2 linked regions of the Solwaraspora sp. WMMD1047 genome follow. Each later gene encodes a partner of the first gene's protein in a complex. Links are inferred from orthologs where the notes say so. Each region holds a gene or a part of one and is shown in the gene's direction. Other genes may lie near its edges.

Evidence for each region.
Region 2: the proteins of O7627_RS35115 (region 1) and O7627_RS11065 are in contact, whole or in part, in a solved structure (PDB 8BNU), measured with the Escherichia coli proteins. The link is inferred for Solwaraspora sp. WMMD1047 from one-to-one orthologs.

What each region holds. Positions count from the first base shown.
Region 1 is NZ_JARUBL010000001.1:7,704,131-7,707,371, reverse strand. Bases 139-3,071 are described here. They hold O7627_RS35115 (acetyl-CoA C-acetyltransferase), read left to right. Parts: upstream 139-923; coding sequence 924-2,219; downstream 2,220-3,071. Other genes in these bases: O7627_RS35105 (SRPBCC domain-containing protein), read right to left, coding at 2,693-3,071; O7627_RS35110 (metalloregulator ArsR/SmtB family transcription factor), read right to left, coding at 2,353-2,685; O7627_RS35120 (3-oxoacyl-ACP reductase), read right to left, coding at 139-869. Also shown: more of O7627_RS35120, read right to left, coding at 1-138; more of O7627_RS35105, read right to left, coding at 3,072-3,241.
Region 2 is NZ_JARUBL010000001.1:2,393,157-2,396,463, reverse strand. The notes cover bases 126-3,124. They hold O7627_RS11065 (3-hydroxyacyl-CoA dehydrogenase NAD-binding domain-containing protein), read left to right. Parts: upstream 126-591; coding sequence 592-2,658; downstream 2,659-3,124. Other genes in these bases: O7627_RS11060 (hypothetical protein), read left to right, coding at 2,768-3,124; O7627_RS11070 (acetyl-CoA C-acyltransferase), read left to right, coding at 126-595. Outside these bases: more of O7627_RS11070, read left to right, coding at 1-125; more of O7627_RS11060, read left to right, coding at 3,125-3,139. UniProt on the Escherichia coli protein: Catalyzes the formation of a hydroxyacyl-CoA by addition of water on enoyl-CoA. Also exhibits 3-hydroxyacyl-CoA epimerase and 3-hydroxyacyl-CoA dehydrogenase activities.

The sequences.
Region 1 (3,241 bases):
ACCGCCGTACCCTCGACGGAGTTGGCCACGGCGGCGAGCGCGTCGCCCGCGGCGGGCATGTCGAGCGCCACCACATGGGCGCCGTCGCGGGCCAGCACCTCGGCGACGGCCGCGCCGATCCCGCGGGCCGCGCCGGTGACCAGCGCGATCCGCCCGGCCAGCGGGCGGTCCCAGTCGGTGGCCGGGACGGCGCCGGGGCCGATCCGGATGACCTGACCGGAGACGTAGGCGGACCGGCCGGAGAGCAGGAACCGCAGGGTGGACTCGACGGCGTCCTCGGCGCCGGGGGCGACGTACACCAGCTGGGCGGTGGTACCCCGGCCGAACTCCTTGCCGATGCTGCGGGTCAGTCCTTCCAGGGCGCGCTGGGCGGTGGCGGCCCGCGGCCCGTCGGCCTGCTCCGGCGGGGTGCCGAAGACGATCACCCGGCCGGATGGCAGCAGCGCGCGGGCGTAGGCGTGGAAGAAGTCGTAGAGCGGCCGCAGCGCCGTCGAGTCGGTGACTCCGGACGCGTCGAAGAGCAGCGCACCGTGCCGGATGTCGTCGCCCGGTGCGTGCCCGCCGCCGGCCGCCGGTGCGCTGTCGCGAACGTCGCCGCTGGCGGTGCCGGCGCGGCCCGCGCCCCCGGTGTCGCTGGCGCCCTCGCCCCCGGTGTTGCCGGTGCGGACCTCGATACCGGTGGCGGTGAGCAGTTTGGCGACCGGGTCGCGTAGCCGGCCGCCGGGGGCGGCGCCGAGCAGGACCGGGCCGGTGGTGAGCGGGTCGCCCGGGTGGTGCCGCCGCAGCCGGGGCGGATCGGGCAGGCCGAGCCGCCTGACCAGAGCCCGGCCGGGGCCGGAGTGGGCGAAGCTCGCGTACCTGTCGCTCATAGGCGTAGCCTACTCGTGGGTAGGTTAGAGGCAAGCCGTGTTCTGGAGGCAACTGTGGAAACCGTGCGTCGGGTAGCGATCATCGGCGGCAACCGGATCCCGTTCGCGCGGTCCAACGGCCGCTACGCCAACGCGTCCAACCAGGACATGCTCACCGCCGCGCTGGACGGTCTGGTGGCCCGCTTCGGGCTGGCCGGGCAGCGGCTCGGCGAGGTGGTCGCCGGGGCGGTGCTCAAGCACTCCCGGGACTTCAACCTGACCCGCGAGGTGGTGCTCGGCTCCCGGCTCGACCCGCACACCCCCGCGTACGACATCCAGCAGGCCTGTGGCACCGGCCTGGAGGCGGTGATCCTGGTCGCCAACAAGATCGCGCTGGGGCAGATCGACGCCGGGGTGGCGGCCGGGGTGGACACCACGAGCGACGCCCCGCTGGCGGTCAACGAGGAGCTGCGCCGCACGCTGCTGCGGATCAACTCGGCCCGGACCGTGGGGGCGCGGCTGCGGGCCGCCGCCGGGCTGCGCCCGTCGCAGCCGTTCCGGCCGGAGGTGCCGCGCAACGCCGAGCCGCGTACCGGGCTGTCGATGGGGGAGCACGCCGCCATCACCGCGCGGCGCTGGAACGTCGGCCGGACCGCCCAGGACGAGTTGGCGCTCCGCTCGCACCAGCGGCTGGCCGCCGCGTACGACCGGGGGTTCTTCGACGACCTGGTCACGCCGTACCTGGGGCTGACCCGGGACCAGAACCTGCGGCCGGACACCACGCTGGAGAAGCTGGGCCGGCTCAAGCCGGTCTTCGGCACCCGGGGGCCGGACGCCGATCAGGCCACCATGACCGCCGGCAACTCGTCGCCGCTCACCGATGGCGCCTCGGCGGTGCTGCTCGCCGCGCCGGAGTGGGCCGCCGAGCGGAACCTGCCGGTGCTGGCGTACTTCTCCTACTCCGAGGTGGCCGCCGTGGACTACGTGCACGGCGACGAGGGGCTGCTGATGGCCCCGGCGTACGCGGTGCCCCGGTTGCTGGCGCGGGCCGGCGGGTTGGCGCTGCAGGACTTCGACTTCTACGAGATCCACGAGGCGTTCGCCTCCCAGGTGCTGGCCACCCTGGCGGCCTGGGAGTCGCCGGAGTTCTGCAAGGACCGGCTCGGTCTGGACTCACCGCTGGGCGCGATCGACCCGGATCGGCTCAACGTCAACGGCTCGTCGCTGGCCGCCGGCCACCCGTTCGCCGCCACCGGCGGCCGGATCGTCGCCACCCTGGCCAAGCTGCTCGCCGAGCGCGGCGAGGGCCGCGGCCTGATCTCCATCTGCGCCGCCGGCGGCCAAGGCGTAACCGCCATCCTCGAACGCTGATCTGCCCCGGATGCGGTCGCTTCCCCCATCCGGGGCGGTGACCTCGTCGGGCGCCACCGCGCTCGGCTATTCCATGATCGTTAGTCGCCCACCCGTAATTTGGGGCCGAAAACTACGGGTGAGCGACTAACGATCATGAGGCGGGGTCGGTTGTGGACTCGGCCAGGGACTTGATGTGGGACAGGCGGCGGTCCCAGGCGGTGGCGAGGTGGGTGAGGTCGCGGGCCAGGGCGGTGAGGCGGGCGCCGATGGGGTGGTAGCGGAGTTCGCGGCCGTGCCGTTCGACGTCGACCAGGCCGGCGGCGCGGAGCACCTCCAGGTGTTTGACGATCGCCTGCCGGGAGATCGGGAACTCCTCGGCGAGCGCCGACGCGGACGCCGGCGCGTGGCCGATCCGGACCAGGATTGCCCACCGGGTGTCGTCGGCGAGCGCGGCGAAGACCGGGGTGGGTGTGGGGGTGGTCATCGCGCGCTCAGCCGGCGGTGAGCGTGGACCGCAGGTGCTGGCCGAGCGCGGCCAGGCCGCCCTCCCAGCCGGTGACCTCGGTTGCCGCGTTCTCGGGTGCGGCGCCGAAGCGTGGGTCGAGGGCGTCGAAGCCGGTCTGGGTGACGGTGAGCAGGCAGCCGTTCCCCGACTTCTTCAGCCGGAACGTGACGAGCGTGCTGGCGTGTTCGGCCGGCTCGATGTCCGGCGCGGCGGCGATCCGGTACGCGAACAGCCACGGCTCGTCCACCTCGACGACCTCGCCGCGGAAGGTGCCGTGCTCGGCCCAGCGCAGCTCCATCGCCGACCCGGGCACCGGGTCGAAGCTGGCGCCGTCGAAGGCGTACCAGGTGGCGAAGTGTTCGGGGCGGGTGAGGATCGGCCAGACCTGCTCCGGCGGGGCGGCGAGATAGCTGGCCCGCTGCACCGAGCGGGAGTCGAGGTGGGACCGGGCCGCCGCCAGCTCGGCCTGCCAGCCGTCGAGGTTGTCGGCGAGGCGGCGGCGCCGCTCCTCGGCGGTGCCGGGCAGCGTGGCGAA
Region 2 (3,307 bases), 5.3 Mb from region 1 along the record:
GCGCGACCCGGAGACCGGCTGGGGCCTGGCGACCGTGGACGAGGCACCCCGGGACACCTCGCTGGAGAAGCTGGCCACCCTCAAGACCCCGTTCCGCCCGCACGGCAAGGTCACCGCCGGCAACGCCGCCGGGCTCAACGACGGCGCCACCGCCAGCCTGCTGGCGGCCGAGGAGGTGGCCCGCGAGCTGGGGCTGCCGGTCGGCATGCGGCTGGTCTCGTACGGCTTCGTCGGGGTGGAGCCGGAGGTGATGGGGATCGGCCCGATCCCCTCGACGGAGAAGGCGCTGCGCATCGCGGGGCTGACCATCGACGACATCGGGCTGTTCGAGCTGAACGAGGCGTTCGCCGTGCAGGTGCTCGCCTTCCTCGACCACTTCGGCCTTGCCGACGACGACCCCCGGGTCAACCAGTGGGGCGGCGCGATCGCCATCGGGCATCCGCTCGCCTCGTCCGGCGTGCGGCTGATGACGCAGCTGTGCCGGCAGTTCGCCGAGCACCCCGAGGTCCGCTACGGGCTGACCGCGATGTGCATCGGCATCGGCATGGGCGGCACCGTGATCTGGGAGAACCCGAACTGGGAGGGCGACAAATGAGTGACCAGCACCCCGGTGAGGTGGTCACCAAGGCGCTGCTGCGGCAGGTCGCCGTGCCCGGGCTGGACCGGCCGGCGGCGCTGATCACGCTCGACAACGGCCTGGACCACAAGAAGCCGAACACCCTCGGCCCGGCCGGGCTGGCCAGCCTCGACGCCGCCATCACCGAGGCGCTCGCCGCCGACCCGGCGTTCATCGCGGTCACCGGCAAGCCGTACATCTTCTGCGTCGGCGCCGACCTGACCGGCCTGCCGCTGCTGGCCGACCGGGAGCAGGCGCTGGAGATCGGGCGGCTCGGCCACCGGGTCTTCGCCCGGCTCAAGGACAGCCAGATCCCGACGTTCGCCTTCGTCAACGGCGCGGCGATGGGCGGCGGCCTGGAGCTGGCGCTGCACTGCCACTACCGGACGCTGTCCGGCGGGGCGGCGGCGCTGGCCCTGCCCGAGGTGTTCCTGGGGCTGATCCCCGGCTGGGGCGGCACCCAACTGCTGCCGAACCTGATCGGCATCCCGGCCGCCGCCCAGGTGATCATCCAGAACCCGCTGACGCAGAACAAGATGCTCAAGCCGAAGCAGGCAGCGGAGATGGGCATCGCCGACGTGCTGCTGGAGCCGGCCGACTTCCTGGAGCGGTCGCTGGAGTGGGCGGCCGGCGTGGTCCGCGGCCAGGTCACGGTGACCCGACCCGAGGTCGACAAGGAGATGTGGGACGGGGTGCTCTACTTCGCCAAGCAGACCCTCGACCAGCGGCTGCACGGCGCGGTGCCGTCCGCGTACCAGGCGTTGGAGCTGTTGGGCCTGGCCCGGGACGCGGATTTCGCCGCCGGCACGGCGGCCGAGGACGCGGCGCTCGCGGATCTGATCTTCAGCGAGGAGCTGCGCAGCGGCCTGTACGCCTTCGACCTGGTGCAGCGGCGGGCCAAGCGGCCGGCCGGCGCACCCGACAAGGGGCTGGCCCGGCCCGTCACCAAGGTCGGCATCGTCGGCGCCGGTCTGATGGCCTCGCAGCTCGCGCTGCTCTTCGCCCGCCGGCTGCAGGTGCCGGTGGTGCTCACCGACCTGGACCAGGGCCGGGTCGACAAGGGCGTCGGGTACGTGCACGCCGAGATCGACAAGGCGGTCGGCAAGGGCCGGATGGACGCCGGCACCGCCGCCACGCTGCGCGCCCTGGTCAGCGGCTCGGTCGACAAGGGTGCCTTCGCCGACGCCGACTTCGTGATCGAGGCGGTCTTCGAGGACCTCGGCGTCAAGAAGCAGGTCTGGGCCGAGCTGGAGAAGATCGTCTCCCCGGAGGCGATCCTGGCCACCAACACCTCGTCGCTGTCGGTGACCGAGATGGCCGCCGACCTGGAGCACCCGGAGCGGCTGGTCGGCTTCCACTTCTTCAACCCGGTCGCGGTGCTGCCGCTGCTGGAGATCGTCCGGGGTGGCCGCACCGACGACGCCACCCTGGCCACCGCGTTCGCGGTCGGCAAGGAGCTGCGCAAGTCGTGCGTGCTGGTCGCCGACGCCCCGGCGTTCGTGGTGAACCGGCTGCTGACCCGCTTCCTCGGCGAGATCCTCACCGCGATCGACGCCGGCACCCCGCCGGAGGTCGCCGACAGCGCACTGGACCCGCTCGGCCTGCCGATGCGCCCGCTCGCGCTGCTGCAGCTGGTCGGGCCGGCGGTCGCTTACCACGTGGGCGGGACCCTGCACGCCGCGTTCCCGGACCGGTACGCGGTGAGCGAGAACCTGAAGCGGATCGCCGACTCCGGCAAGCCGCTGCTGGTCGACGACCAGCTCAACCCCGAGGTGGCCGAGCTGCTCGTCGTCGGTGACGCGCCGCTGACCGCCGAGGAGGTACGCGCAAAGGCGCTGGACGCGCTGGCCCAGGAGACGCGGTTGATGCTGGACCAGGGGGTGGTCGCCGACCCGCGCGACATCGACCTCTGCCTGATCCTGGGTGCCGGTTGGCCGTTCCACCTGGGCGGGATCACCCCGTACCTGGACCGGACCGGCACCGCCGAGAAGGTCACCGGCCGGCGTTTCCTGCCCCCGGGCGTGGCCAGTCTGCCCGGCTGACCGGGGCCGCACGCGGTAACGGGGGCGGGGCTGAGCCCCGCCCCCGTGGTGTACCTGGCGCGGCCCGCCACCGTTCCCGCCCGGTCCCGGATCCGCTACCGTCCACGGAATGTCGGACGTCGATGTCGCCGAACCGCCCCGCGCGCGTTGGCTGGACCGGCGCCGCGATCTGGCCTGGTGGCTGCTGACGCCGCTGGCCACGCTGATTGTCACCCCGGTGCTGGTCTGCGTCGCCACGATGGCCGCACCGTTTGTCGGCGACATCGACCGGCCACCGACCCTCTGCGCGGACGCCCTGGCCGACAACACCTGCGAGGAGACCACGCTGGCGATGTTCGGTGCCCACGGGGTGTTCTTCGTGGTGGCGTGGGCGTTGCTCTGGTTGGTGCCGTGGTGGCGTGGACTGCGCGTACCCCGGCTCCTGCTGGCGGTCGTCGCGGCCGGCGCGCTGGTGGCCGTGCCGTTCCGGATGGCCGGCTGACGACCCGGCTTCTCGGGACTTACGGCACTGTGTCCGGCGTCCGGAAGGAGCGATCCTCGCCATGAGACACAAGGTCGAAGTGCCCGAGCTCGGGGGATCCGATGGCGCGATGGACGTACTCAGACGATGAACTGCGGACCATGTACGCGGGCGGGCGCGGGAACGCGA